2 regions of the Bradyrhizobium erythrophlei genome follow, and region 1 is predicted to be linked to the other one. Evidence: riboswitches for the same ligand, from Rfam matches in the RefSeq annotation. Region 1 holds a riboswitch; the other holds the start of a gene.
The links. Region 1 has a riboswitch for S-adenosylmethionine ahead of BUA38_RS10745 (O-succinylhomoserine sulfhydrylase). Riboswitches for the same ligand answer to the same signal wherever they lie in the genome.
Positions count from the first base shown of each region.

Region 1 (15,510 bases):
GCCGGATTGGCCTGAACCGATCGGTAAGCGGCCTGGCAGGCCTGGTCGTAACGGCCGCGCATAAAATAGCCCGTCGTCTGCGCGTCAAATGCAGCGAAAGCCCAGGAGTCGAGCGGGCTGAGCCGCATGCCCCGCTCGCTCCACTCGATTGCCCGTTCCGCTTCTCCGCCCCAGGCGAGGATGACGCTGCCGAGAATGTAGGTCAGCGCCGATGACGGGCTGACGGCGAGCGCGGCGTCCAGCGCGGTGAACGCAGCAGCGCGGTCATGCCCGTCCATTCCAATGGAAAAACCCGCAAGCGTCAGCGCAGCCGCGTCGTCCGGGCCATGAAGGAGAGCAGAGCGGGCATGATGAATCGAAGCCGCGCGGCTGGCTTCCTGCAATCCGGCGCGGAGAAAAAGGCAATGGTGGCACATCGCGGCGTTGCCGTGCGCCAGCGCATAGGCGGGATCGAGTTCGACGGCGCGTTCGAGCAGCACAAGCGCGCGCTTCACCCGCTCGGGCATGCCGGAATCGACATCGAGCTGGGCCCGCAGCACAAGGTCGTAGGCATCGAGGCTGCCGGGGCGCTTGCGCTTCACCCGCTCGATTTCGGCGCGTCGTATGCTTGGCGCGACTGCACCCACCGCCGACAGCGCAATCTCGTCCTGTAGCGCGAAAATATCATCGGAGCTGCGATCGTAGCGCTCGGCCCATACGTGCGCCCCGGTCGATGCATCGATCATCTGGCCAGTTACACGCAGGCTATCGCCGGCTTTGCGGACGCTGCCTTCGAGCACATAGCGCAGGCCGAGCTCGCGGCCGACCTGCCTCACATCGACGGCGCGGCCTTTATACGCGAAGGTCGAATTTCGTGCGATGACGAATAGCCCCTTGATGCGGGCGAGGCCCGTGATGATGTCGTCGACCATCCCGTCGGCAAAGTAGTCCTGCGCCGGATCGCCGCTGAGGTTTGCGAACGGCAGAACCGCAACGGACGGCTTCTCCGGCAAAGCGAGCCCGGCGGAAGCCGCAACGACAACCGACGCACCGCCGTCATCGAACGTGACGGCCGGCCCGACATAACGATAGCCGCGCCGCGGCAGTGTTTCGATCCAGCCTGCGCCGCCTGCGATGTCCTCCAGGACCCGCCGGATGGCAGCCATCTGAACCGTCAGGTTGCTGTCCTCGATCGCCTGTGCGGGCCACGCCGCCTCGAACAGGTCCTCTTTTGCGATCGGCGTACCCGCGCGCTGCACGAGCAGCGCAAGCAGGGCAACGGCACGCTGGCCGAGCGGCGTCGGCTCGGCGCCGTGAAACAGGATTCCGGCCTCGGCGTCGAGGCGGAAAGGACCGAATGTCAACGGCGCCGCCATTCACGGATAGGATATCGTTTGGTCTTTTTTCGCAACAATTTCGGAACGGCTTCATGACTTGCCGGCGCGAGCAGCGGCATCTTGCCTCAGTTTTTGCGGCAATCAGCATCGAGCCATGGAGGATCACATGAACACCGCTCCGGTCATTCGCATGCCCGACCAAAACAAGGGTGTCAGCCTACGCGGCCATCCAATGGTATTCCTCGTCACCGGCGAGGATACCAGGCACACCAGCATGTTCGACTGGACGATCCCTGCGGGGTTCGCCACCGGTCTCCACGTTCACCGCGTGCAGGAGGAAACCTTCTACATGCTGGAGGGAGAATGCGAGTGGCATGTCGGCGAGAAGCTGATCCGCGCGACGCCGGGGACCTACCTCTTCATCCCGCCGGGCGTGGCGCACAACATCACCAATGTCAGCGAACGACCGGCGCGGGTCCTGATGACGGTCTCGCCGCCCGGGCACGAACACTATTTCGAAGAGCTTGCGAAACTTGCCGCGAACGGCTCCCCCGACCCCGACGCGCTTTCCGGTCTGCGGGACCGTTACGACACTGATCAGCTTTCGACGCTGACAACAAAAGCTTGAATTTGGTGGGCCCGAGCCGCTCCCGCCCCACAAACAGCAAGGCCGCCAAGCACTACGCTCAACGGCCTTACCAGGTTGTCCCGGACGGGGGAGTCCGGTGCGGGACCTTTAGCAAAGCGCTGGTAACGCCAGAACTGAATAATAGTTGATGGGCGCGTGTACGCCGGTCACGCGCGAGCGACATCGATGCGCCCGTCACACGCGGCGGCTCCGTCGCCTCGAAGCGCGCATTTTTCCCTCTCTCCACTGCGCGATCGTGCCGCGGCCAGCCTTCTTAACCGAACCTTCACTTTTCAGATGCGGCCGATTGTGACGGTGCTATGATGCTGTGGGGGAAATGAGCATGCTGGGGCGGGCATACACCATTTTCGACACGGCCATTGGCCGATGTGCGGTCGTGTGGGGCGAAGCGGGCATTGTCGGTGTCCAGCTTCCTGAAGCGCGCGAAATCGATACCAGACGGCGGCTGTTTCAGCTTTATCCCGAAGCGCGGGAAAGCAAACCTCCGCCGAATTCGGAAGTCGCCATCGAGGGCATGGTCTCCCTGCTGCACGGGGATGCGGCCGATTTCTCCGACGTCACGCTAGACATGCGCGGCATTCATGGCTTCGACCAGCGCGTCTACCAGATCACACAACGGATCCTGCGCGGCGAAACCCTGACCTATGCCGATGTCGCCGCGCGGCTCGGTTCGCCCAGCGCCGTGCGCTCGGTGGCGCTGGCGCTCGCCCGTAATCCTTTTGTCGTCATCGTTCCCTGTCACCGCGTGCTGGAAGCGGGCGGCTATGCCGACCGGATGTCGCCCCATGGCGGACTGATCTCCAAACGGCGGCTGCTCTCGATCGAGGGGGCGGTCAGTTCCAACAGCAAGACGCTGCTCGACGTCCTGCTCCCCGTTGCCCCGCCCAGGCTGCCTAACTAAATAGGCTAAATGATCAGGACGCCGCTGCTGAAGCACCGCTCGATCGCGGTGTCGGACTTCCGCTGCACCGCCGGACCGGGCGAGAAGCCCTTCGCGGAGCAGTTTGTCTGCCATTCGGTTTCCTATGTGCGCAAGGGCAGCTTCGGCTGCCGGTCCCGCGGGCGGACGTTTGAACTGGTGACCGGATCAGTGCTGGTCGGCTTTCCCGGCGACGAATATGTCTGCACCCACGAGCACATCTGCGGCGACGAATGCCTGTCGTTTTTTCTGGAGCCGGAGCTGGTCGAAACGATCGGCGACCGGCGCGACACCTGGCGGGTCGGCGCCGCGCCGCCTTTGCCCGAACTGATGGTGCTCGGCGAACTGGCGCAGGCCGCAGCCAGTGGCCGCAGCGATATCGGCCTGGATGAAATCGGATATCTCTTCGCCAGCCGCTTTGTCGATGCGATCTCGGACCGCGCGCATAAGCCGGCCGAGGTCAAGGCCCGCGACCGCCGCCGCGCGGTGGAAGCCGCGAGCTGGATCGAGGAGAATTCGCACCGGTCAATCGACCTCGATGCCGCCGCCGACCGGGCCGGCATCAGCCCGTTCCACTTCCTGCGCCTGTTTTCGAAAGTGCTCGGCGTCACCCCGCACCAATATCTGGTGCGCTCGCGGCTGCGCCAGGCGGCACGTCTACTGACCGAGCAAGACATCGCTATCACCAACATCGCCTACGATGTCGGCTTCGGCGATCTCTCCAATTTCGTGCGCACCTTCCACCGCGCCGCGGGCCTCTCCCCGACCGCCTTTCGCGACGCTTCCAGAGGAAAGCGCAAGATTTTCCAAGCGGGTGGGGCGCTGCACTGACTAGCATCGTCTTCATCATCAATGGAGACGGCCATGTACGACCACGTCGGAATCAGAGTGAACAACCTTGACGCCAGCATCCGCTTCTACACGGCGGCGCTGGCCCCGCTCGGCTATATCCTCTGTTCGAAGGATGCGAGCGGCGCGGGCTTCGGGCCCAAGGGTGAGCCGGCTTTGTGGCTTCACCTCCACAAGGGCGATGCCGCGACCGGCGCCCACATCGCGTTCCGCGCGCCCAACCACGATGCGATCGGAAAATTCCATAGCGAAGGCGTCAAGGCCGGCGGCCGCGACAATGGCGCGCCGGGTCCGCGAAAGGATTACAGCCCGACTTATTTCGCAGCCTTCCTGATCGATCCCGACGGCAACAACGTCGAAGCGGTCTGCACATAGGGAACCGCCCCCTCTCATCCTGAGGAGCTTGCGCCAGCAAGCGTCTCGAGGATGAGGCGATAGCGCAGGCCTCATGGTTCTCCCGGCGATGCAAAGCATCGTCCGGCGATGCGCACCGGACGGCGCAAACGCCGCCGGGGGCTCCTCACCATGAGGAGAGAACTCTCGCAACGCGTTACCAAGAAAGTGAGCAATATGGCCTCTATCTGCAAGGACATTCCCATCCATGCGCACCCCGATGCTGTCTGGGAGGCGGTGCGCGATTTCGGTGCGGTGCATCAACGGCTCAATCCAGGATTTGTCGTCGACTGCCGTCTCGACGGCAACGCCCGCATCGTGACCTTCCATAACGGCAATGTGGTGCGCGAGGAGTTTGTGGATTGCGACGACACGCGGCGGCGCCTGGCCTATGCCATTACCGGACGCGAGCGCGTCAATCACTATAACGGCTCGGTGCAGGTGCTCGGCGACGGCGACAACCGCAGCCGGATCATCTGGATCGTCGACGTGCTGCCGAACGAGATCGCCCCCTACATCTCCGAGCAGATGGACCTCGCGGCCGTTGCGATGCAGAAGACGCTGGGAAGCGCGTAACGCGACCAGCGCCAATCCCGGTCGTGCCGCATTTCATGGTATAGCTTGCCGGCGTCGGATTTCCATGGCGCGCCGCAGGCGAGGACCGGATGAAGAAATCTCCATGCCGAAATCACTGGCTCATCGCCGCCGCCGTAAGCCTCGCGGTGTCGTTGACAGGCTGCAACGAGCAGGAAACGGCGACGGTCGGACAGACCTATGGTCCGAAGCCTGTGCTGGTCGAGCCGGAAAAATCGGTGGTGCCGACCGTCAACGTCGCCAAGGCGGTGGGCTGGCCGGCCGGCGGCAAGCCGATGGCTGCGGACGGAATGGCGGTCAATGCGTTTGCGACCGGGCTCGATCATCCGCGCACGATGCACGTCCTGCCGAACGGTGACGTGCTGGTGGCCGAGACCAATGCGCCGGAGCGTCCGGAAGAGAACAGAGGCATCAAAGGCTGGATCACCAGGATCGTGCTCGGCCGCGCCGGCGCCGACACGCGCAGCGCCAACCGCATTACGCTGTTGCGCGATGCCGACGGCGATGGCGTTGCGGAAACAAAGTCGGTTTTTCTCGAAGGCCTGAATTCGCCGTTCGGCATGGCACTAGTCGGCAATGATTTCTATGTCGCCAATTCGGATGCGATCGTGAAATTCACCTACCACGCCGGCGACACCAAGATTGCCGCGGCCGGGGTAAAACTCGCGGACCTACCGGGCGGCCCGCTCAATCATCACTGGACCAAGGACCTGGTCGCCTCGCCCGACGGCGCCAAACTCTATGCAACGGTCGGCTCCAACAGCAATATCGGCGAAAACGGCATGGACGCTGAAACCAACCGTGCCGCCGTGCTCGAGGTCGATCGCGCGACCGGAAAATCGCGTGTGTTCGCCTCCGGCATTCGCAATCCGAACGGACCTGCGTGGCAGCCGCAGAGCGGCGCGCTGTGGGTCGTCGTCAACGAACGCGACGAACTCGGCAACGATCTCGTGCCGGATTACATGACCTCGGTGAAGGACGGCGGATTTTACGGCTGGCCGTACAGCTATTATGGCCAGCATGTCGATGCCCGCGTTCAGCCGCAGCGCGCCGATCTGGTCGCGAACGCGATCGCGCCGGATTATGCGCTCGGCGCGCATACCGCCTCGCTGGGTTTGGCCTTCAACACCGGCAATCTGTTTGCGCCTGACATGGCGAACGGAGCCTTCGTCGGCCAGCACGGTTCGTGGAATCGCAAGCCGCGCGCCGGTTACAAGGTGATCTTCGTGCCGTTCGCCAATGGAATGCCGTCGGGACAGCCGCGCGACATCCTGACCGGCTTCCTCAATGCGGATGGCGAAGCGCAGGGCCGCCCCGTGGGCGTCGCGATCGACAAACGCGGCGCGCTGCTCGTGGCCGATGATGTCGGCAACACGATCTGGCGCGTGACGCCCGCTGGAAAGTCGGCGGCGCGATAGTGCCCACTTTCCGAAGTTCGCGTTACACCTCAGCACGCACCTTCCACGAACTTCGGAAAGTTATCGGCACTAGCAAATCTATGATTCTAGTGCCGCTTCTCTATTTGAAGTTCCTGAACAAAATTCGCCGCTTGTAGTGCGGGAACTTCAAATAGGCGGCACTAGACAAACGCATCATGGTGAGGAGCGCGGACTCCGAGCGGCAGCGAGGCCGTCGCGAACGGCGCAAACAAAGAAGCGCGTCTAACCATAACGGCATGCGCCTGGATCGGCGCGGCTCACTCCCGCGTCAGTCATCATACTCCTTTGAAATATCCTTGCCGGTGTAATCAGGCATAAGCGACGCCGCGATGAGGCTTACGACCGAGCAGGCAGCGATGTAGATCGAAACCGCATAGCCGGAGTGATAGGAGGCGAACAGCGCCGTCGCGATCAAGGGCGCTGGACCGCCCGCGATCACGGAGGCGAGTTGGTAGCCGAGCGAAGCACCACTGTAGCGCAATCGCGGCGTAAAGGCCTCGGCGATCAAGGCTGCCTGCGGCCCATATTGCATATCGTGCGGGATCAGCGACAACACGATCGCGATAAAGACCAGGGACGGCACAGCGGTGTCCACCATCCCGAAATACAGGAAGCCGAATATCCCCGTCGTCGCGGCGCCGATCAGATACATCTTCCTGCGCCCGATCAGGTCGGAGATGTGGCCTGACAGAGGAATGGTGATGAACGAAACGCAAGCCGCAACCAGCACCGCCATCAGGATCAGATCGCGCGACATCTTCAGGGTGCCGACTGCGTAGGCGAAGATGAATGCGGTAAAGATATAGAACGGCGCTTGCTCGGACATCCGCAGCAAGGCCGACAGCAATATCTCCTTCGGATGCTTTTTGAAGACCTCGATGATGGGAGCCTTCTCGATCTTGCGGTTGTCCAGAAGCTGCTGGAACACCGGCGTCTCAAGAATACCAAGGCGAATCCACAACCCGACGCCAACGAGAACGATCGAGAGCGCGAAAGGCAGTCGCCAGCCCCAGGTGATAAACTGGTCGCCCGTTAGTTGGCTGAACGCGAGCACGGCAAGATTGGCCAGGAACAGGCCGCACGGCACGCCGAATTGCGGCCAGGCTGAGACCAGCCCGCGTTGGCCATGGGTACGCGACCATTCCATCGCCAACAGCACCGATCCGCCCCACTCGCCACCCACGCCGATGCCCTGCAGCATCCGCAACACCGTCAGGATGACGGCGCCCCAGATGCCGATCGAGGAGTAGGTGGGCACGAATGCGATCAGGAAGGTGGCGATACCCATGCAGAGCAGAGTAGCGATCAATGTCGCCTTGCGGCCGATCCGATCACCGTAGTGACCGAATATCGCGGCACCGATCGGGCGCCCGACGAAGCCGATGAAATAGGTTCCGAAGGCCGCCAGCGTCGCCGTCAGCGCATCCTCGTTGGGAAAGAAGAGCTTGCCAAAGATCAGCCCGGCGGCGGTGCCATAGAGGAAAAAGTCATACCACTCGATGGCGGTGCCGATGGTCGACGCGATGACCGCCTTGCGCAATTGCGCGCTATGATCTGAGTCGGACAACGTTCCGTGTGTGATCGCGATCGTCATCGAAGTCTCCCCTGATTGGTCGTTTCCCTGCCCGGTTCTCCGCGGTTCTTTGGGGAGATGATACAATCAGCGCGCGTCGACCGAAAGACGCATCGCTCCGCCGACCGCGATATTGCTGCGCCGCACGAGAAGTGGGTGAAGGGCCTAGTGGAGTGGATTTGACATTCGCTACCCGCCTAGCCGCGGGTTCGTCGAGCGAATGTCAAATCCAAAACTCCACTAGAAACCTATATTTGCTAGCGGTCCTATGATTCCGACATTCGCAAAAGTGGCCGCCGCGAAAGGATGCGAATGTTAGAATCGGACCACTGGTACCGTCCCCTGCAAGTGGCGAGTTCGATCAGACGCGAAAATGCTTGGAGAGCTTCAGCCCCTGCGCCTGATAGTTCGAACCGATGCGCTGGCCGTACATCGCATTCGGCCTTGATTGCATTTTCTCGTAGACCAGACGGCCGACGATCTGCCCGTGCTCGAGAATGAACGGCACTTCGCGCGAGCGCACTTCCAGGACCGCGCGCGAGCCCTTGCCGCCGGCGCCGGCATAACCGAAGCCGGGATCGAAGAAGCCCGCATAGTGCACGCGAAATTCGCCGACCAGCGGATCGAACGGCACCATCTCCGCGGCATAGTCCGGCGGCACTTGCACGGCTTCCTTCGAGGCCAGGATGTAGAACTCGCCCGGATCGAGGATGAGGCTGCCGTCGGACCGCGCCGCGATCGGCTCCCAGAATTCGTCGACCGTGTAGCCGCCGCGGCGGTCGACATCGACCACGCCGGTGTGGCGCTTGGCGCGGTAGCCGACGAATCCCTTGGAGTTCTCGCCCGAGAGATCAACACTCAGCGCCACGCCGTTGGCAAGGTCGGCATCGTTGACATCGACCAGCCGCTCCAGCGTATGCAATGCGTTGAGTTCGTCGGCGCTGAGGATCGCGTCGCCGACGCGGAAACGCACCTGCGAGAGCCGAGATCCCTCGCGCAGCAGCACCGGAAAGGTCTTGGGACTGATCTCGGCATAAAGCGGACCGTGATAACCGGCGCCGATCATGTCGAAGCGGCGCGTGCCGTCCGCGATCACGCGGGTGAAGACGTCGAGCCGGCCGGTCGAGCTTTTGGGGTTTGCAGCAGCGACGATTTCGCCCGGCAGCGCCAGCGATTCCAACAACGGCACGATATAGACGCAGTTGGTCTCGAGCACCGCGCCATCGGCCAGTGAAATCTCGTGCAGCTTCAGCTCATCAATGCGCTCGGCCACCGTCGCGCCCGGCCCCGGCAGAAAGCTCGCCCGCACCCGGTAGGCGATGTCGCCGAGACGAAGATCGAGGCTCGCCGGCTGGATCTGGCTTTCGACAAACGGATAGGCCGGAAGGATCAGGCCCGAATCCGCCATCGCCGCGATCGTGCGGTCGGGCAGGATGCCATGGGCGCCGGGCGGAAGCGTGAAACTCACGGGGGCAGGATCCTTCAGGAATGCTCCAAACGCCGAAAAACAAGGGCTTTTATCGGTTAACCGATGGCCGCCTTGACGGAAAGGGTGCGAGGGAATATCAGCATGACTTATCCCGTGGTGATTTGAGCCGGCCGGCTTGCAGCCACGTTAAATAAGTCGCTAAACAGGCCGGGGACAGTGTGATCCCGGCCTGATGGAATTTTTCCAGGCCGGTTTTTTTATGGCCGTTTTCGAAAGGATGGCCAGGAGGTCACATGTCCAGTTCTACCAAGTCGGCGTCTGCCAAACCCTCTCCTACGGCCCGCTACCGCCCCGAAACCCGCCTGGTTCACTCCGGAACCATCCGCTCGGAATTCGGCGAAACGTCGGAAGCGATGTTCCTTACCCAGGGCTACGTCTACGACACCGCCGAGCTGTGCGAAGCCCGCTTCAAAGGCGAGGACCCCGGCTACATCTATTCGCGCTACTCCAATCCGACGATTGCGATGTTCGAGCGCCGCATGATCGAGCTCGAAGGCGCCGAAGCCGGCCGCTCCACCGCAACCGGCATGGCGGCGGTGACGACCGCGATCCTCGCGCCGCTGAAGGCCGGCGATCACGTCGTGGCGGCGAAGGCGATGTTCGGCTCCTGCCGTTATGTGGTGGAAGACCTGCTGCCGCGCTATGGCATCGCCTCGACGCTGGTCGACGGCCTCGATCTCGACCAGTGGCAACGCGCGGTGCGGCCGAACACCAAGAGCTTCTTCCTGGAAAGCCCGACCAACCCGACGCTCGACGTACTCGACATCTCGGCGATTGCCGATATCGCGCACGCCGGCGGCGCGCGGCTGATCGTCGACAACGTGTTCGCCACGCCGATCTGGCAAAGTCCGCTCACGCTCGGCGCCGATGTCGTGGTCTATTCCGCAACCAAGCACATCGACGGCCAGGGCCGTTGTCTCGGCGGCATGATCCTGTCGTCGGAGGCGTTTGTTGCCGAGCATCTGCACAACTTCATGCGCCAGACCGGCCCATCGCTGTCGCCGTTCAACGCTTGGGTGCTTCTCAAGGGATTGGAGACGCTGGCGGTGCGGGTTCGTGCCCAGACCGACACGGCGGCGAAAGTCGCCGATGCTCTCGTCCAGCACCCGAAGGTCTCGCGCCTGATCTATCCCGGCCGCGAAGATCATCCGCAGGCAGCGCTGGTGAAGAAGCAGATGCGCGCCGGATCGACGCTGGTCGGCTTCGAGGTCAAGGGCGGCAAGGCAGCGGCATTCCGCACGCTCAACGGCCTGAGGCTCGCGCGCATCTCCAACAATCTCGGCGACGCCAAGAGCCTCGTCACCCATCCTGCCACCACGACGCATCAGCGGCTTTCGCCGGAAGCCCGCACCGAGCTCGGGATCAGCGACGGCTTCATCCGCTTTTCCGCCGGCCTCGAGCATGCCGACGACCTGATCGAGGATTTGCACGCGGGACTGGAGCGCGCGTAGCGCGCCCCGGGATGACGCCTGAAGGCGTCACATCGGCCGGTTTGGCACGCCGGACGGCACGTTGACGCCGAGCTTGATCTGGCCGACCGAGCGAATGATGTCGTCGCCAAGCAACTGGGCGAAACAGGCATAGCCCCAATCGTTCATGTGCAGGCCGTCGGCAATGACGAAACTGTCGATCGGCAGCGACTGGTTCTCATGCCACTGCCGCATCACCTCGAACCGCGGGAACACGCCGATATGCCGAAGCTGGGCGATCCTGCGGAGCAGCTTCACCATCCTGCTCGCGCCTTCCGGATGCTCGTTCACCCGCGGCGAATATTGCAGGTCGACCAGCACGACGTCGGCGCCCGACGCCTGAATCCGGGCCACGCCATCCTGTACCATTTGCCCCGTTGCATCAGGGTCGAGATCGCGGATCACCGCGTTGGTCCCGACCTGCCAGATCACCATGTCGGGATGCATGTCGATCACTTCGGTCTGCAACCGCTTCATCATTTCGGGGGCATCTTCGCCGCCACGGCCGCGATTGACGACCGTGATATTTGCGGTGGGATATTTCCGCTGCAACTGCGCCGCCAAGCGGTTGGGATAGGTGAATTCGGGCGAGGAGGTGCCGTACCCCTGGGTTGACGACGATCCGAACGCGACGATCACGAGCGGCTCTCCCGCGGAGAGCTTGCGCGCGACACGAGGCAGCGAGAACGATCGCGCCAGTCCCTTGGGGGCCAGGCACGGCACACGGCCGAAAATATCGCTGGCGGATTTTGCGACCTGCCTGACCTTGTCGATCGCCTTTTCGGTCAGGCTCTTCGGTTGCAGAGCAGGCTGGACCTGATTGGCCGGCGGCGCTTCCTTGGCGGGCGGCGTCTGATTTGGTTCGCCAGCCTGGGCCGTGGCGCCTGGTTCGGATTTATCGGCGGCCGGCCTGGCGTCGAAGTTCGCGCTGCCGGAATTCGTACTTTCAGATTTGGCGCTATCGGACTTTGCGGCGTCGATTACCGCGGCCTGCTGCGTTGTCTCGGCGCGAGCGGGCACGAGCGCAGCCGGCAGTATGAACGCTACGGAGGCTGCTAACCACATCGATCGGCAAAAAGGGCGGCAATAGCTCCAAAACATCAACGATAGACTTCCTCAATTCTCCTGCACGGGCTTCGGCTGCGCCGCCGCCAAAATGAATTCCGACAGGGCTCGTCCGAGGCAGTTGTGAACCCGCCTTGCAAGCTCCGAGCCATGCACGGCCGTGAACAGGTCAAACTCTCCCGACTCCGACCAGGTCTTCATCAGCGCGAAGCGATCAAACAGCGGGACCTCATGCTCCTGGGCAACCACGCGCATGTTGTCCAGGTAGGGCGAAGCCGAAATCATCGATTCCGTGCGCGGGCTGTATTGCGGGTTGACCAGCACGACGTCGGCGCCCGCCTCCTTCGATGCCACCACGCCTTCGCCGACGGCGGTGCGGAAATCGTCGGGATCGACAGAGCGCATAGCATCCACGGTTCCGGTCTGCCAGATGACTAAAGTAGGCTTTTTACTCTCTACCAACTTCCCGAGACCGCTAGCGATCTCTTCGGCGGTCTTTTTGGCCTGTATTTCTACGGATAAGTTAACCTCGACCGCCGGCAGCTTCGCCTTCAATGCGGCCAGCATCTGACCGGGATAGGCGGCAGCCTCCGACGCACTCGCAACGCCGACATTGATGGTCGACGAGCGACTGCCGATGACCAGAATATTCAGCGGGCGGGCCGCCTTGATGGCCTCAGTGACCTTCGGCAGCGCATTGTCGCCGGAGAACAGATAGTCGGGAACCTCGCATGCTGCGGGGGTGGCGGGCGTTGGCGCAGGCGCAGGCGCTGGTGCATCTTCAGCGCGCAGGGGAACGACGGCCAGAAAACCGGCCAACACGCTCACACTCAGGATTGCCCCTGAGACGAACCTCATGCGCCCCCTCCCGCCAAATCGGCGTTGCCGCCGGTGGCCTTGGCTTTGGACCCACTCTTGTCGGCAGAGTGCTTGTACCATGAAAAAAGCCACGCCGCGGCCGACATGATCAGGATTCCCGAAATACTGATAACAAAATGCAACCCGGTACCGCCCGAGAACTCCGCCAGGATGAAGTGGCCGGCAAAGGCCAGGAATACGCCAAGACAGAAGATCTCAAGCGAATGCTGGCCGCAAAGGATTAACGGTTTGAGCCACGGCGATTTCAGACCTGGCCAATCCTTGGGCAGGAAGCGCACGGTCACGGCCGCCAGCGCCAGGAAGTGCGCGAAGCGCAGCACGTCAAGGTCGGTCTTGCTGATGGGATACATCCACTGCTCGAGCCGCTTCGGCATCAGGTGGCTGAGCTGCGGCATATACCAGGTCAGTGTGACAAAGAAGGCGAACAGCAGGTAGCCGATGCTGATCCACAGCGTGACCGGCGAGGCGAGGATGCGCGACATCCGCTGCGCGCCGCCCTGGGCGCACCAGGCGCCGAACACGAACAGCAATTGCCAGGCGAACGGATTGAAGGCCCAGAAACCGTTCGGATAGGCCGATAGATAAAGATCGAATTCCCAGGTCGCGGCGTAAAGCAGAACGGACAGCCCAAGCGTCAGGTCGGCGCTCCGCCGCATCAGCCACAGGATCAATGGCAGGAACAGCATCAAGACGATGTAGAGCGGCAGCACGTCCATATTCACGGGACGGAAACGCAGCAGCAGCGCCTGGACGATGGTGACGTCGGGCTCTTTCAGAAAATCCAGGATCCCCATTTCTTCGGTGTAGAGCGGGTTCTCGAAGCGGGTGGCGACATAGGAGATTTCGGCAAGGAAGATCGTGAACAGGAAGACGTGCGCGACGTAGATCTGCCAGACCCGCCGCAGGATGCGCGCGGTCGCCACGACCAGGCCGGCGTCGCGCATCGCCCGGCCGTAGACAAAGGACGCGGTGTAGCCGGAAATGAAGATGAAGATTTCGGTGGCGTCGGAAAAGCCGTAGTTGCGGATCGTAAGCCAGGTCAGAAGGTTCTGCGGCAGATGGTCGATGAAGATCAGCCACAGCGCGAGCCCGCGGAACAGGTCGAGCCGCAATTCACGCTCGGCCGCCACCGGCCGCGCAATTGCCGGCGCGGCGGCGGCATCGCGCGCTACAACAACGGCTTCGGCCGCAAGCGGCGGTCCGGAAATCTGATCGGCAACCGAGGTCATCTCAGATCATCTCTAACGGCATGGTCCGTTCGGCCGACGCATCCCGCAAGTCTATAGGCCAAAGGGGGACAAGCAAAGCCGGGCGTTAACTCCGAACTGTGGTGAAACGGGGATGGAAAACACCGCATCAGGCGCTCCGGCACAATTGGTTCTGCTCAAGCGATCGGGTAGGATATCAATTCCCAGAGAGACAATGATCGAATCTGCATGTACCGCGCCGTGACCCGCGACATCGAAGTGACCGTGGAGCCAAATTTCCTCCCGGAGCGCTCGTCCGTGGAAAACCGGCAGTATTTCTGGTCCTACACCATCGTCATCGTCAATTCCGGACCGGAGACCGTGCAACTGCGCACGCGGCACTGGATCATTACGGATGCGACCGGCCGCCAGCAGGAAGTCCGCGGCGAGGGCGTGGTCGGGGAGCAGCCGGTGCTCGCGCCCGGCGAGCGTTTCGAATACACCTCCGGCGTTCCCCTGCCGACGGCGTCCGGCTTCATGACCGGTCGCTATCAAATGGTCACCGAAAACGGCGAAAAGTTCGAGATCGACGTGCCGACATTTTCGCTCGACAGCCCCGAGGCCAAGCGCGTGTTGAACTGACGGGCCGACAGAACGCTTCGGTTCGCTTTGCTGCTCGATGCCGGATCCGACCAGGATTTAGTTTGCCGCCCTCGCATGAGGCGTGAAGAGACGGCCCTTTTCGACAATCAAGACCACGGTCAGGGATGCCAGCGTGCAAAGGAAAAATCCGGTCGCAAACGGCAACAACGTGCCGTCATAGGATTGGCCGATCGTCGTGCCGATGCCAATGCCGAGCAGCGTCGTGATGGATCCATAAAGCGATGACGCGGTACCGGCGATTTTGCCCTGAGGCTCCATCGCCAGCGATGTGAAATTGGCAAACATCAGCCCGAATGCGAACATCATGAGTGCCGCCAGGCTCACGAACAAGGCAAGCGGCAGCATTCCCATCTTTGCCGCCAAAAGCATGATCCCGGCCACGGCAACGAAGCCGACCAGCGCACCATGCGAGATCACACGCATGCCGATCCGGCCGACGAAACGCGCGTTGAGAAAGCCCGCGATGGCTGTGCCGATCGCGGCTGCCGCGAACGCCAGCGGAAAGTAGTGACCAAGTCCATAGATCTGGGTGAAGACCTGCTGCGACGAGAACACGAAGGCGAACAGGGATCCCTGCACGCCGCCGGCTGCGACTGCATATCCCAAGGTCTGGCGATTGGTCACGGTCTGGCGAAACGCGCCGAGAACGTCACGGATGGCCAGCGATTTGCGCTCGTTGACGGCTAAGGTTTCCGGTAGCCGGACGGCGCTCCAAATGAGCGCGAACACTCCGTACAACATCAAGACCACGAAAATTCCGCGCCACTCCGTCAACGCCATCAGCGCCTCGCCCAGCGACGGCGCGATCACGGGGACCGCGATAAAGATCATCATCGCCAGCGACACGACGCTCGCCATTCGACGCCCGGCGTAACAGTCACGGACGATTGAGGTGGCGATCACACGGGTCGCCGACGTGCCGAGGCCCTGCAACACACGCGCCAGCAACAACATCTCGAACGATGACGACATGATCGCCAGAATGCTGCCGACGCAATAAAGCGCCATGCCATCGATCAACACAGG
Region 1 covers NZ_LT670849.1:2,276,784-2,292,293, forward strand. The annotation lists gene BUA38_RS10700 (winged helix-turn-helix domain-containing tetratricopeptide repeat protein) at 1-1,355, opposite strand, end outside; gene BUA38_RS10705 (cupin domain-containing protein) at 1,483-1,944, shown strand; gene BUA38_RS10710 (methylated-DNA--[protein]-cysteine S-methyltransferase) at 2,288-2,866, shown strand; gene BUA38_RS10715 (helix-turn-helix domain-containing protein) at 2,876-3,715, shown strand; gene BUA38_RS10720 (VOC family protein) at 3,749-4,108, shown strand; gene BUA38_RS10725 (SRPBCC family protein) at 4,304-4,702, shown strand; gene BUA38_RS10730 (PQQ-dependent sugar dehydrogenase) at 4,792-6,138, shown strand; gene BUA38_RS10735 (MFS transporter) at 6,428-7,753, opposite strand; gene BUA38_RS10740 (2'-deoxycytidine 5'-triphosphate deaminase) at 8,094-9,200, opposite strand; SAM riboswitch at 9,305-9,384, shown strand; gene BUA38_RS10745 (O-succinylhomoserine sulfhydrylase) at 9,455-10,672, shown strand; gene BUA38_RS10750 (SGNH/GDSL hydrolase family protein) at 10,700-11,791, opposite strand; gene BUA38_RS10755 (SGNH/GDSL hydrolase family protein) at 11,807-12,613, opposite strand; gene BUA38_RS10760 (OpgC domain-containing protein) at 12,610-13,863, opposite strand; gene apaG (Co2+/Mg2+ efflux protein ApaG) at 14,071-14,463, shown strand; gene BUA38_RS10770 (multidrug effflux MFS transporter) at 14,521-15,510, opposite strand, start outside.

Region 2 (15,510 bases), 1.6 Mb from region 1:
GGGAATCGAAAACGAAGAGCTGATGCTTGGCCTCAATCAAACGTCGCGCCATGGGAAAGCCCATGTTGCCCAGGCCAATGAATCCGATGTCCATGCTGCTCACACCTTGTTCAGTGTTGTCTATTTTTCGGCGTTTCCCGACGGGGATTTGGGGTGTTCCGGGAAGAGGGACGTTAAGGGCTAGGAACGGCGCAGTCACGCCTTCGTGTTATGCGGAATCCCGGGTGTGGGATACCGGCCCGGCGTGGGTGCCTCACGGCCGCCGTTGTGCTAGTCTCTGCTTCGCCGGGCAACCTGGAGAGATGATTGAGCGGACCCACCCCCGTTTCGCCTGAGCCGGAACGCAACGATGATGCGGTTTCGCGGCTAAAGCTCGCGCAGGCCTTGCGGCGCGCCGAATTTGCAATCGTCTGGGAACGAAGCTGGCCGCATCTGGCGCGGCTTCTCACCGTCGTCGGCCTGTTTCTGGTGTTCTCCTGGGCTGGACTGTGGCTGGTTCTGCCTTTTGTGGCGCGCGCCGTCGGACTTGGTCTTTTTGCGATCCTGGCGGTCGCGGCGCTATCTCCGCTGTTGCGTTTTCGCTGGCCAAGCCGCCAGGAGACGTTGACGCGGCTCGACCGCGGCACCGGCATTCGCCATCGCCCGGCGACGACCCTTACCGACACATTGACCACGCAGGATCCGGTCGCAGTCGCGCTGTGGCAGGCGCAGCGCGAGCGAACGCTGGCTTCGATCAAGCGCATCCGCGCCGGCCTGCCTTCGCCGCGGCTTGCGATCCACGATCCCTGGGCACTTCGTGCGCTGATCGTCGTGTTGATGGTAGCGACCTATTTTGCGGCCGGTGACGAACGCAGGATTCGCCTCGCTGCCGCCTTCGACTGGAATGGCGTGTTTGCGGCCGACAATGTCAGGGTCGATGCCTGGGTGACGCCGCCGGTTTATACCGGACGGCCGCCGGTCATCCTGTCGGCGGCCAACAGGGAGGCGGCGCTTCCGCCGTCGGGTCCGCTGACCGTGCCGGCTGGCAGCACGCTGATCGTGCGCTCGAGCGGCGGCTCCCTCGACGTGGTCGTCGGCGGTGGCATCACCGAGGTCGCACCGGCCGAGCAGGCGCCCAAGGGCACCAGCGAAAGGCATTTCACGATTTCCGGCGACGGCACCGCGCATGTGCGCGCGCCGTCGAGCCAGCCGCAATGGCGCTTCACCGCGCTGCCGGACCGTCCGCCGACCATTGCGCTCGCCAAGGATCCGGAACGCCAGGCGCGCGGTTCGCTGCAACTGTCCTACAAAATCGAGGACGATTACGGCGTCACCGAAGCGCGCGCGCAATTTACCGGCCGCGCCAAGCCGACCGACGGGCCGGACGCGCGGCCGCTGTTCGATCCGCCGCAATTCTCGCTGGTGCTGCCGAACGTCCGCACCCGCAACGGTGTCGGCCAGACCGTCAAGGACCTGAGCGAGGATCCCTACGCCGGCGCCGACGTCACGCTGACGCTGACGGCCAAGGACCAGGCCGGCAATGAGGGACGCAGCGAGCCGTTCGACATGCGCCTGCCCGAGCGTCTCTTCACCAAGGCGTTGGCGCGCGCGCTGATCGAACAGCGCCGGACGCTCGCGCTCAACGCCGATCAGCGATCGCAGGTGATCGACGCGCTCGAAGCGCTGATGATCGCGCCTGAAATATTCATGGCGGACCAGAAGGGTCACTATCTCGGCCTGCGCAGCGTCATGCGTGAACTCGATGCGGCGCACTCTGATGACGCCCTGCGCGGCGTCGTGGCCAGCCTGTGGGCGCTTGCGGTGACGATCGAGGACGGCGATATCACGGACGTCGACAAGGCGCTTCGCGCGGCGCAGGACGCGCTGAAGGAGGCGCTCGAACGCGGCGCCAGCGACGAGGAAATCAGAAAGCTCACCCAGGACTTGCGCGCGGCGCTCGACAACTTCCTGCGCCAGCTTGCGGAGCAGCTGCGCAACAATCCGCAAGCGCTCGCCCGGCCGCTCGATCCGAACTCGAAGGTCATGCGCCAGCAGGACCTCAACAACATGATCGATCGCCTGGAGCGGCTCTCGCGTTCCGGCGACAAGGCAGCCGCGCAGCAATTGCTCGACCAGTTGCAGCAGATGCTGGAGGGCCTCCAACTCGCTCAGCCCGGTCAGTCCGGCGACGACATGGAGCAGGCGCTGAACGAACTCGGCGACATGATCCGCAAGCAGCAGCAATTGCGCGACAAGACCTTCAAGCAGGGTCAGGATTCGCGGCGTGACCGCCAGCGCGGCAACAAGCAGCAGGGCGATCAGGCGATGGGCGACCTGCAGCAGGATCAGCAGGGCCTGCGCGACCGGCTCAAGAAATTGCAGGAAGAACTGGCCAAGCGCGGCATGGGACCGGGCCAGCGCGGCAAGCAGGGTCAGCAAGGCCAGCAGCAGGGCCAGCAAGGTCAGCAACCGGGACAGGACGGCGATGGTGACGGCGACGAGGATGGTCTCGGCACGGCCGATAATGCGATGGGCGATGCCGGTGGCAAGCTCGGCGAGGGTAATGCCGATGGCGCCGTCGATGCGCAAGGCAAGGCGCTGGATGCCCTGCGCAAGGGTGCGCAAAACCTCGCGCAGGCCATGCAGCAACAGGACGGCGAGGGTCAGGGCAACGGCCCCGGCGCCCGCGCTGGCCGACAGCAAGGTGACGGCAGCCAGAGCGATCCCCTGGGAAGACCGTTGCACGGCAAGGATTTCGGCGACGATCTGACGGTGAAAATCCCCGGCGAGATCGATGTGCAGCGGGTGCGCCGGATTCTCGAAGAACTTCGCCGGCGTCTTGCCGACCCGCAACGTCCTCAGATCGAGCTCGATTACCTCGAGCGGCTGCTCAAGGACTATTGATCTCGCGATCCTCATGGTGAGGAGGCGCGAAGGCGCCGTCTCGAACCATAGAGGCCCCAGTATCGGCCTCATCCTTCGAGACGCCGCGTGCGCGGCTCCTCAGGATGAGGGGAGAGCGATCTGTGATGCGGTAGGGCTAGTGCGTTTCGCGCGATGCCAGCGCGTCCGCGACCGCGGTTCGGATATCGGCCACCGAAAACGGCTTGCTGATCACGTCGTGCGCGATGGCGTTGAGGCCGGAGGCGCGCTCGCGCTGGTCGGCGAACCCGGTCATCAGCAAAATTGTCAGTTGCGGAAAATCGCGCGCGGCCGTCAGCGCCAGCGCGATCCCGTCCATGATCGGCATCTGGATGTCGGTCAGCAGCAGATCGAACGATCCATTCGGGCCGCTCAGGATATCGAGCGCCTCGGCGCCGTCGGCGGCGGTTAAGATCTCGTGGCCGTCCATCGCGATGGCGCGCGCGACCAGAAGGCGCATCGCTTCTTCATCGTCGACGATCAGCACGCGTGACATGGTTATTCCCTGAGCTTGCGAAAGCGATCAGGCGTGACCGCTAGCCGAGGTCCCGCTTGTTGAAGAAGCGCACGTCGATATTGCGGCCTTCCGGTGGCGGCGAGGCCAGGCGCGACTTGAACTGCGCCCGCTCGCCCGGCCTCAGGACGGACTGCTCGAGTACGGCGTTCCAGGCGTAGATTTCCGCGCCTTGCGCGTCGCGCACGCTGAAGCGCAGCCGCGGAATTTCAACCGGCTTGCTGGACTCGCCCGTGATCGAGCCTTCGATCACGAGCACCGGCTTGCCCTCCACCGTCTCGGAGGACACCTTGACGTCCTTGAACTTGAGGCTGCGTAAATTGACGTCGAGGCCGACCAGTTTGTAGAAGCCTGCGGTCTGCGGCAGCAGCCGCACCAGTTCGGCGCGCCAGATCAGGGTCGCGAGCGCCAGTGCGCCCATCGCGGCGCAGGCGGTGGTGAGCCCGACCGGCGCCTTGGGCAGGCGGCCGATAGCCGCCGTCGGGACCAGCCTGCCAAGCCACGAAAAGCGCCCCGACCGTGTCTCGTCGAGATCATCATGGGCGTCGGCCGGCCAGCCGGCCAGGTCCTGATCCTCGGCCGAGCCTTGCCAGTCGCTGGAAATCGAGGGGCTGTCGACATGCGGAGTGTCGCCTTCCGCGTCGCCATAGTCGTTCGTATGACCCCATCCGGACGCTTCGTCGGTGGCACCGGCCTCTGCCGTCGCGAATTCGACCACATCTTCCGGCCGGGCCAGCCAGGTCTCCTTGCAACGGGAGCAGCGCACGGTGCGGCCGGCCTCGCCGAGCGCTGCCGGACTAATGCCGTAGGAGGTAGAACAATGAGGGCAAACGATCTGCATGGAGCCGTTCTCCGCGAAGGACGCTGGCCGGGGTCGCCGGTGCCCTCGTTTTCCAAGATTGATGCTGCAAACCAGCGCCAATTGACTTCGGAAGCGGGGCACCGGAATGCTACAAGGCGAGCGTTAACGAATCGGAAACCATAAACGAAGCAAAACGCTTTCTGTGGTTCCCGGCGGCTGGCAAGGCCCCTGGGGCTGAGATCGCCGGTTTTAAAGGTTTCCGGTCGCGCCCTTCATCGAACGGAGCTCAACTTGGTTCGGTTCGAAAATGTCGGATTGCGCTACGGGCTCGGCCCGGAGATTCTGCGCGACCTCAGTTTCCTGATTCCCGCCCATTCCTTCCAGTTCCTCACGGGCCCTTCCGGCGCCGGCAAGACCTCGCTCTTGAAGCTGTTGTTCCTGTCGCTGCGACCGACCCGCGGCCTGGTCAACCTGTTCGGCCACGATGTCTCGCTGCTCAACAAGGATCAGATCGCCGACCTGCGCAAACGGATCGGGATTGTGTTGCAGGACTTCCGCCTGCTCGATCACATGACGACCTATGAAAACGTCGCTTTGCCGTTCCGTGTCATCGGCCGCGACGAGTCGAGCTATCGCAAGGAAGTGATCGATCTCCTGAAATGGGTTGGTCTCGGCGAACGCATGGACGCACTGCCGCCGATCTTGTCAGGTGGTGAAAAGCAGCGGGCGGCGATTGCGCGTGCCGTCATCTCGCGGCCGCAATTGCTTTTGGCGGATGAACCGACCGGCAACGTCGACCCGACGCTTGGGCGGCGCTTGCTGCGGCTGTTCATCGAATTGAACAAGTCCGGAACCGCGGTGGTGATCGCAACCCATGATATGAACCTGATGGATCAGTACGAAGCCCGGCGGCTCGTACTGCATCAGGGACGGTTGCATATCTATGAGTAGGGCGGATCAACACGGCCCGCTGGTCGACCTGGGGCGCGAGCGCCCGCAGGTGCCGGCGCGGGCGCGCAACATGTCGCCGATCGTGCCGCGGGGTTCGATCTCCGGCAGTGCGCTGGTGGCGGTCGTCGCCATCATGACCTTCCTGGCCTCCATCACGACCGGCACGGTGTTGCTGGTCAGCGCGTCGGCGGCCGAATGGCAGTCGGAGGTTGCAAGCGAGATCACGATCCAGGTTCGCCCGGCCCCGGGGCGCGACCTCGATCGCGACGCCGCGGCCGTGGCGGACGCCGTGCGGGCGCAGTCGGGCATCGTCGACGTCAGGCCGTTCTCGCGCGAGGAGTCCGCCAAGCTGCTGGAGCCGTGGCTCGGCAGTGGTTTGTCGCTCGATGAACTTCCCGTGCCGCGCGTTCTCGTCGTGCGCGTCCAGCCGGGATCGGTAGTCGATCTCGATACGATGCGCCGACGCATGACGCAGGCAGCGCCGACCGCAAGCGTCGACGATCATCGCGCCTGGATCGAACGGATGCGCTCGATGACCGGCGCCACGGTGGTCGCTGGCATCGGCATTCTGACGCTGGTGATCGTCGCCACCATCATCTCGGTTTCGTTTGCGACCCGCGGCGCAATGGCCGCGAACCGTCCCATCGTGGAAGTCCTGCATTTTGTTGGCGCCGGCGACCGCTTCATTGCCAATCGCTTCCTGCGGCATTTCCTGCGGCTCGGCCTCGAGGGCGGCTTGATCGGCGGCGGCATCGCAATGCTGGTCTTTGGTTTTTCGGAATCGATCGCAAACTGGTTTTCAGGCACTCCGGTCGGGGATCAGTTCGCCGCGCTTCTCGGAACGTTTTCGCTGCGCCCCTCGGGCTATCTGATCCTTGCGGTCCAGGCGGTGGTGATCGCCGCGATCACGGCCTGGGCCTCGCGCCGGACGTTGTTTGCAACCCTCAACGACATCGAATGAGGCTTTGGGCCTCAGTCCAGGCGCGAAAACCGGTTCGTGTTTCTGAGGTTCATGCCTTAGAATTGAGCTGAAGAGGGGATCGCCTGATTGCCATGAGCCTTCCGTCCGCCGATCGACCGAGTGCTCTGGCTTCCGCTGCGCCGCGGAAGGGGTGGCGGGCTGTGATCGCAAGCCTGCTTGCCATCGCCGTTGTCGCGACCGCCGCCGGCTTCGTCGGATTCCTTTCGCAATTGCGCGGTACCGAGGCCAGGCCGCCGCGCAACGCCGACGGCATCGTCGTGCTCACGGGCGGATCATCCCGTGTATCCGACGCGATGGAGTTATTGGCGGACGGTTATGGAAAGCGGCTGCTGATTTCCGGCGTGCACCCGGCGAGCGGCGCTAGCGACATCTCGCGCTCGCTGTCCGACAATCAATCGCTCTTGAGCTGCTGCGTCGATCTCGATCGGTCGGCGGTCAACACCCGTAGCAACGCCGCCGAAACGCGGCGCTGGGTGCGTGAACGGGGCTTCAAGTCCCTGATCGTGGTCACGTCGAACTATCACATGCCGCGTGCGATCGTGGAATTGTCGCACGCAATGCCGGGCATCACCCTGATCCCCTACGCAGTGGTCGGCGACAAATGGCGTGAGGAACCCTGGTGGAGCAATGGCGGAACGTTGCGCCTGGTGCTATCGGAGTACGTCAAATACGTTGCCGCCGAGTTGCGGGTGCGCCTGGCGGATGCAGGCTTCGACGTGACGCGCGAAGCAGGCGACGCTCCGCCCGCCACGCCGCGCCAGCCGGCGACCGCGCTAGCGAACTAGTCGAGATCATCGATGATTTCCATTTTCCTGCGCTCGTTGATCTACAACGTGCTGTTCTACGTGTTTCTGATCGGCTGGCTGATCGTTGCGATCCCCACCGTCGTGATGCCGCACACGGCAATTTTGACGATTGCCAAACTCTGGTCGCGGCAAAGCACCTGGCTGTTGCGCATTGTCTGCAATGTGAAAGTCGAATATCGCGGCGTCGAGAAAATCCCGAAAGGACCGCTGCTCGTCGCCTCCAAGCATCAGTCGATGTGGGAAACCTTCGCGCTGCTGCAGATGTTCGATCAACCGCTCTACATCCTCAAGCGCGAGCTGACGCGGATTCCGTTTTTCGGCTGGTATCTGATCAAGGCCGGCATGATCTCGGTCGACCGCCGCGCCGGTGGCCGCGCGCTGCTGAAGATGGTGCGGCAGGCCAGCGAGGAAGTCCGCAATGGCCGCCAGTTGATCATCTTTCCCGAAGGGACGCGCAGGCCGGTCGGTGCCCCGCCGGACTACAAGCCCGGCGTCGCGCAGCTTTATGCGAGTTGCCGCCAAAGCTGCCTGCCGGTCGCGCTCAACTCCGGACTGTTCTGGCCGCGCCGAACCTTCATGCGCTATCCCGGCACGCTGGTGGTGGAATTCCTCGATCCGGTGCCGCCGGGCCTGCCGCGCGACGAGTTCTTGAAGCGTATTGCAGTCGCGATCGAGGATGCGACGGCGCGGCTCGTCGAGGTGGCTCGGGCTGAGCAGCGGCAGCTGTTTGACGGCGTGCCGAACTCGGCCTCCACCAAAGCATAGTATCGACGTTAGCGGTGCAGCGGCGCCTCGTCGTGCAGCATCAGCGAAAGCCGATGCAACTGCGGATCGCGGAATCCCTGCGCCTCGATCGACCGCACGGTCTCGAGCACATAGTCGCGATTGTTGCCGGAGCGGCCATGACCTTGGCGTACGTAGCGAAGCTGCTCCTGGAGCGAAAGTCGCCCGGCATATTGGACGTGACCGCGGTCGACGACATACGCCAGCGCACTCACCCGTGCACGCGGTTCGTTCTCCAGCCAGACCGAGCGCATCACTTCGCGATAGACATGCGTGGTCTGCTCGCGGCCGCGCAGATAACCGATGACATCGTCGCGACGCGCGGCGGCAACGCGGAACGCGATGCCGCGGCAGGCGCCGCCACGGTCAAGCCCGAGCACGAGGCCAGGCTTCTCCGGCGTGCCGCGATGGTCGAAAGAATAGACGCATAGCGCGCGGTGCTCGCCGATCAACCGCGCCGGAACCTGTTCGAGGAACTCGAACCCCGGTCGCCACATCAGCGAGCCATAGCCGAAGACCCAGAGGTCTTCGTGAGCAGGTTTAGAGGGTTGGTCGGGCATTCGAAAAGATGGCTATCAGAACATCTCTGTGAAACGAAGTGGAAATTCGGCCGGTATTGTCTGACAAGTGGCTGCTTATATTTGACAAAATTGCCCGCCAATGGTCCCGTCCATGACCAGCATGACCCTGCCTTCAGATACCCCGCGTCCCCGCTCACGGTGGCCGCTTTTCGCAATCCCGATCCTGCTCCTGATTGCCGCCGCGGCATGGAGCGCGTTCTGGTTCTATGCCGTGTCGCAGGCCGAGGTGAAGGCGGATGCCTGGCGTGCGCAAGAGGCGAAGTCCGGACGACGCTATGACTGCGCCAAACAGTCGATCTCCGGCTATCCATTCCGCCTCGAGGTCCGCTGCGACGGTGCGCGCGTTGCGTTGACATCGCAGACCGCAGGCGCGGCGTCTGCGCCCGTCACGATCGATCTCGGCGAAATCCTCGCGGTCGCGCAAATCTACGATCCCAAATTGTTGATCGCGGAATTCAAGTCGCCGGCGACAATTTCCGAAACGGCGAACGCGCCCGCGATGCAGGTGAGCTGGAGTGTGGCGCGTTCGAGCGTGGTCGGATTACCCGCCATTCCGCAGCGCGCCTCGATCGTGTTCGACGATGTCGGGATCGATCGCGTCAACAACAACGCGGTGCAGGTGCCGGTGGCGCGCGCCAAGCATGTCGAACTGCATGGCCGTCTGGCCGAAGGTTCGACCGCGAAGGACCCCATCATCGAAAGCGTGTTGAAAATCGAAGCAGGCAGTGCGCAGGACGTTCATCCCGTGCTGGCGCGCCCGTTCGGCGCGGACATTCATGCGAAACTGATTGGGCTGAAGGACCTCACGCCCAAGCCGTGGCCGCAGCGCTTTCGCGAACTGCAAGCCGGCGGCGGGCAGGTGGAGATCGTGCAGTCGCGGATTCAGCAGGACGATCTGATCGCGATCGCCGCGGGCTCGCTGGGGCTGAACGCGCAAGGTCAGATCAATGGTGAACTCCAGATGACGGTGACCGGCCTCGAGAAGATCATCCCGGCGCTCGGTATCGAGAAGATGCTGGAGGACGGCGTGCCGCAGGCGACCCTCGACCGTGTCGCGCCGGGCGTCAGGAGCCAGGACGTCACCAACCTGCTCGGCGCGCTCGACAAGGCCATTCCCGGTCTCGGCAAGGTGGTCAAGCAGAACGCCAATGCAGGCGTCGCGGCCGGGATCAACGCGCTCGGCACGGCGGCGACACTGGAAGGCAAGCCGGCGCGTACCTTCCCGCTGCGCTTTGCCGATGGCACGGTCTATCTCGGCCCGCTGAAGGTCGGACAGGTCCCGCCGCTGTTCTAGAATTATTTCTTCAGTTGTTCGTGCGGACGGCCGAAGTCGGCTACCGCTGAATCCTGTCCGGTCTCGACGATGCCGCGCCGGATTGCGCGGGTGCGGGTGAAGTGCTCGAACAGCGCCTCGCCGTCGCCGCGCCGGATCGCGCGGGTGAGCTTTGACAAGTCCTCGTTGAAGGTGCCGAGCATTTCCAGCACGGCCTCCTTGTTGGCGAGGAACACGTCGCGCCACATGGTCGGATCGGATGCGGCAATGCGGGTAAAATCGCGAAAGCCGCCGGCCGAGAACTTGATCACTTCCGACGAAGTCACCTGCGCCAGCTCGTCGGCGGTGCCGACGATGGTGTAGGCGATCAGATGCGGCAGATGGCTCGTGATTGCGAGCACGAGGTCGTGATGCTCGGGTGTCATGATCTCGACCTTGGCGCCAAGAGCAGTCCAGAACGCGCGCAGTCGGTCGACCGCGTTCGCGTCCGTGCCCTCGGGCGGGGTGAGGATGCACCAGCGATTGATGAAGAGCTCGGCGAAGCCGGAATCAGGCCCGGAATTTTCTGTCCCCGCCACCGGATGCGCCGGCACGAAATGCGCGTTTCCCGGCAGATGTGGCGCCATGTCCTTGACGACGGAAGCCTTGACCGAGCCGACGTCGGAAACGATGACGCCCGGCTTCAGATGAGGCGCGATCTCGGCCGCAACGGGTCCGCAGGCGCCGACGGGGATGCAGAGGATCACGAGGTCGGCACCCTTGACGGCTTCGGCATTCGTTTCAACGACGCGGTCGACGATGCCGAGCTCCGCCACCCGCGCTCGGCTCTTGGCCGAGCGCGCGGTGGTGACGATCTCCTTGGCCAGACCCTGATCGCGCGCGGCGCGCGCGATCGAGCCGCCGATCAGCCCGAAGCCGACCAGCGCGATGCGGTCGAAATGCCCTGCGGTGCTCACTTCACCCCCATGAAGTCGCGCAAGCCTTCGATCACGAGCTTGTTGGCTTCTTCGGTTCCGACCGTCAGCCGCAAGGCATGCGGCAACTTGTAATTCTTCAATCCTCGCAGCACGAGGCCGCGGCTAGTCAGGAACGCATCCGCGTCCAGCGCCGTCTTGCCCTCGAGCGGGAAGTGGATCAGCACGAAATTGGCGACGCTCGGCGTCACCTTGAGGCCGAGTTTGCTGATCTCCTCGGTGAGGCGGTTGCGCCACTTCTCGGTGTGGGTCTTCGACATCTGCTGGTGCGCGGTGTCTTCGATCGCCGCGATGGCCGCCAGCATCGCCGGCGTCGACACGTTGAACGGCCCGCGGATGCGGTTCATCGCATCCACGATGTGGGCGGGTGCGAACATCCACCCCACACGCAGCGCCGCAAGGCCGTGGATCTTCGAGAAGGTGTGGGTCATCACGGTGTTCTCGCTGGTCGCCACCAGTTCGATCCCCATCTCATAGTCGTTGCGCGAGACATAGTCGGCATAGGCTGCGTCGAGCACCAGCAGCACATGCGACGGCAAGCCCGCGCGCAGGCGTTTCACCTCGTCGAACGGCAGATAGGTGCCGGTCGGGTTGTTCGGGTTGGCGAGCCAGACGAGCTTGGTCTTCGGCGTGACCAGCTTGAGCATCGCATCGACATTGGCGGTGTAATCGACCTCGGGCGCGACGACGTTCACGGCGCCGTTCGCCAGCGTCGCGATCGGATAGACCAGAAAGCCGTGGGTGGTCGAAATCGCCTCGTCGCCGGGGCCGAGATAGGCGTGCGCCAGCAGGTTGAGGATTTCATCGGAGCCGGCGCCGCAGATGATGCGGTCGGGGTCGAGCCCGAAAGCGCGCCCGATCGCCTCACGCAGAATCCGCGAGGTGCCTTCCGGGTAGTCCTCGAGATGCGCAGCCGCGCCCTTGTAGGCCTCGATCGCCTTCGGCGAGGGGCCGAACGGCGTCTCGTTGGCCGACAACTTGAACACCTTGCGGCCCGGTTCCGCCTTCGGGCTCTTGCCGGGCGTGTACGGCGCAATATCGAGAATGCCGGGATTCGGCACGGGTCGGGACATCTTCAACTCCGGAAATAACGGGCGGCTATTTTGCCGTGCCGTTGGGCACCGTATAGCGCGTTGCGTGGCTGCCGACGAGGGCCGATGAGCGCACCGAGGCCCCGGTTTCGATCAGCGCCGCCTTGACCTTTTCGAGGTGGCCGGCCGCGACCGACACCAGCAACGCCGCGCCGTCGAAGGCCGTATCGGGCACCGCGACGATGTCGGCCAGGGGCGACAGCGCGCGGGCGGTATCGGCGTTCCAGCCGGAGACGCGCACGCTCCATGTCTCGACCTCGGTCACCATGGCGCTGTCGGCCACCCGCGACACCACGAACACCGGCAGCGCCGCGGGATGGTCGGCGCGCTCGACGAAGGGCAGCCGCGCGATTATCTTCGGCGCATCGCGCGGTTCGAGCGCGATCCACCACGGCGTGCGGCTTGCGGTCGCCGACACCAGCGCCAGATCGCCCTTGGATCTGGCGACCGCTTCGACCGCGGCCGGTGCGTTGAAATGCGAGACGTAAGGCACCGTGAAGCCGAAATGAAACCGCGCCGAATCCCGCATGGCGGGCTCGCTGGCCGAAATGTCGGCATGCACCGAGAACGGCGCCTGCACGTAAGTGAAGGTCGAGATGATGACGCGCCAGATGCTTTCGACGGTGTCGAGCGGAAGGATGCCGCGATGACGCTGCACCAGGCGGCGCATCATGTCGGCCTCGCGCGCAGGGCGAAAGGCCGAGCCGACTTCCTGGGTCTGCTTCACCTGGATCAGCCGGTCGATGATATCGCCGCGCTGCATCAACAGGCTGTGCACCTGCGCATCGATCGTGTCGATCTCCTGGCGCAGATCGGCCAGCGATGGTGGCGAAGGGGGCGGCTTGGTCATGTTCGAAACCTGACGAAATTAGCTCCTCATCCGCAAGGAGCGCGAAAGCGCGTCTCGAAGGATGCTGGCCCCGTTCTCCCTCATGGTTCGAGACGGCGCAAGCGCCTCCTCACCATGAGGACCAGGGCCTCATTAACCACGGCCTTGCCTTGACGCTCGGGGGGTAAGGGACTAATTTTATGTCGTTCCGTGGTCATTTGAGCCGGCCGGCTTGCAGCCACGTTAAAAAACTCGCTAAACAGGCCGGGGACAGAATGATCCCGGCCGAACTTCCGTTCAGGCCGGAATTTTTATGGCCTGATTTCCGGGGCGATTTTCGAAAGAGCGCGCCTCGAGGGATCGGTATCACGATGGTAAAAGTGCAGTCCGTACCAATTCCCGCGATCCACGCGGATGAGCGGTCGCATGAGGCGGATCACCCAAGCTCCAAGGTCGCGCAATTTGGCGCCGACCAGCCGCTGCGGCTCGATTGCGGCGTCGATCTCGCGCCGTTCCAGATCGCCTACCAGACCTATGGCGAACTCAACGCCGAGCGCTCCAACGCCATTCTCGTCTGTCACGCGCTGACCGGCGACCAGCACGTCTTCAACGTGCATCCCGTGACCGGCAAGCCCGGCTGGTGGGAGACCCTGGTCGGTCCGGGCCGTCCGCTCGATACGGACCGCTACTTCATCATCTGTTCGAACGTGATCGGTGGCTGCATGGGGTCGACCGGACCGGCTTCCACCAATCCGGCGACCGGCAAATTGTGGGGACTGGATTTTCCGGTCATCACCATTCCCGACATGGTGCGGGCGCAGGCGATGCTGCTGGATCATCTGGGCATCGAAACGCTGTTCTGCGTGGTCGGTGGTTCCATGGGCGGCATGCAGGCGCTGCAATGGACCGCGGCCTATCCGAAGCGCGTGTTCTCGACCTTGGCGATTGCGTGCTCGACGCGGCATTCGGCGCAGAACATCGCCTTCCACGAACTTGGCCGTCAGGCCGTGATGGCCGATCCCGAGTGGCACAACGGCCGCTACTTCGAAAAAGGCACCCAGCCGCATCGCGGCCTCGGCGTCGCGCGCATGGCCGCGCACATCACTTACCTTTCGGATGCCGCGCTTCATCGTAAATTCGGCCGCCGGATGCAGGATCGCGAACTGCCGACCTTTTCGTTTGACGCCGATTTTCAGGTCGAGAGCTACCTGCGCTATCAGGGTTCGTCCTTTGTCGAGCGCTTCGACGCCAACAGCTATCTCTATCTGACGCGGGCGATGGACTACTTCGATATCGCCGGCGACCATGACGGCGTGCTGGCGCGGGCGTTTCGCGGCATCCAGACCCGTTTTTGCGTGGTCTCCTTCACCAGCGACTGGCTGTTTCCGACTTCCGAGTCGCGCGCGCTGGTGCATGCGCTCAACGCTTCCAGCGCGCGGGTGAGTTTTGCGGAAATCGAGACCGACCGCGGGCACGACGCCTTCCTGCTCGACGTTCCCGAATTCTTCGACATCTCCCGCGCCTTCCTGCAATCGGCGGCGAAGGCGCGCGGGCTTTCGGTGGCCGGCGAGGCATGAGCGCGCAGCAACAGGCCTTGCCGCTCAGTCCGGCCGGCGGACACGATCGTAGCGTTGCGCATCGCGGCGATCACTTGCTGGTCGCGGAGATGGTGGCATCCGGCTCGAAAGTACTCGACGTCGGTTGCGGCGACGGCGATCTGTTGCAGCTTCTGGAAAGTCGCGGCATCGACGGCCGCGGCATCGAATTGTCGCGCGAAGGCGTCAACCGCTGCGTCGCCAAGGGGCTTGCGGTGGTGCAGGGCGACGCCGACACCGACCTCGTCAATTATCCGGACGACGCCTTCGACTACGTGATCCTGTCGCAAACCTTGCAGGCGACGCGGCAGCCCAAGGCCGTCCTGGAAAACCTCCTGCGCATCGGCCGCCGCGCCATCGTGTCGTTTCCGAACTTCGGCTTCTGGCGGATGCGCTTGCAGCTTCTGATCGGCGGCCACATGCCGCGCACGGAAAACCTGCCCGCCACCTGGTACGACACGCCGAACATTCACTTCTGCACCATCAAGGATTTCGTGCAGCTCTGCGACGAGATCGGCGTCAAGATGGAGCGCGCCGAGGCGCTCGATCTCTATGGCCGTCCGCTGCGGGTCAGCGCGCCCTGGTGGTTCTGGAACATGTTCGGCGAGCAGGGCATCTTCCTGCTCAGCCGTGGCGAGAAGAAGTGACGCGGTAATCTGTCATCGTCCGGCTTGACCGGACGATCCAGTATTCCAGAGACGTCGGTGCTTGAGCCGAGATGTCGCGGCGTACTGGATGCCCCGCCTTCGCGGGGCATGACGATTGGGGGGCTATCAAGCCAGTTTTGACCTCGGATTGTGCACGCTTCAGCGGTTGAGCCTCACGACTGCGCCGGACCCGCAGTCCTCCTGATGTGACGATGTTTGGCTCACTAAGTCGTCCCGGCGAACCGCGGCTTCCGCCGCTGCTTCTGATTAACCTGTCAAACAGCCACGACATCCGGGCCTCGTGGTTCGAGACGCGCGGCATTGCCGCGCTCCTCACCATGAGGAATTAGCAGACCCTCATCCTGAGGAGCGCGCTCTTGCGCGCGTCTCGAAGGATGCGGCCACGAACGGCGCATGTCAGCATGCCCCGCTGCGCATCACGCCCGAGTTATCCAAATATCCTTCGCCCAAAGAGGGCGTGGGGAATGCCGGGTGGCCAACGCACCCGCAGCCTCGCGTGGAAAATAGAAAACACGCGAGTAAGTCCACTACGGTCGCGCCGGTTTCACCCGGCATTCCCGCACGCGAATGGTTTTAACGGTTTCCTTCGTGCTCTCCCTGGTGACCGGGCTTTGTTGTCACCATCCCCGCGTGATGCGCAGCATCATCGCGAGTTGAACGCCAGCATCGGGGCGTCAGGACCACACGACTTCGCCGTCCGCTTGATCGATCGCGTTCGTCTTGCGCGCGACAAGCGTCCACCGCATCCCGCGCCCAACGT
Region 2 covers NZ_LT670849.1:3,887,674-3,903,183, forward strand. The annotation lists gene BUA38_RS18105 (NAD(P)-dependent oxidoreductase) at 1-94, opposite strand, end outside; gene BUA38_RS18110 (TIGR02302 family protein) at 307-2,883, shown strand; gene BUA38_RS18115 (response regulator) at 3,020-3,397, opposite strand; gene BUA38_RS18120 (MJ0042-type zinc finger domain-containing protein) at 3,438-4,256, opposite strand; gene ftsE (cell division ATP-binding protein FtsE) at 4,509-5,168, shown strand; gene BUA38_RS18130 (cell division protein FtsX) at 5,161-6,129, shown strand; gene BUA38_RS18135 (YdcF family protein) at 6,222-6,935, shown strand; gene BUA38_RS18140 (lysophospholipid acyltransferase family protein) at 6,948-7,721, shown strand; gene BUA38_RS18145 (gamma-glutamylcyclotransferase) at 7,730-8,299, opposite strand; gene BUA38_RS18150 (DUF2125 domain-containing protein) at 8,412-9,614, shown strand; gene BUA38_RS18155 (prephenate/arogenate dehydrogenase family protein) at 9,617-10,549, opposite strand; gene hisC (histidinol-phosphate transaminase) at 10,546-11,640, opposite strand; gene BUA38_RS18165 (chorismate mutase) at 11,666-12,508, opposite strand; SAM riboswitch at 12,688-12,767, shown strand; gene metX (homoserine O-acetyltransferase MetX) at 12,859-14,064, shown strand; gene metW (methionine biosynthesis protein MetW) at 14,061-14,729, shown strand.
Region 2: another riboswitch for S-adenosylmethionine. It lies ahead of metX (homoserine O-acetyltransferase MetX); the one in region 1 lies ahead of BUA38_RS10745 (O-succinylhomoserine sulfhydrylase).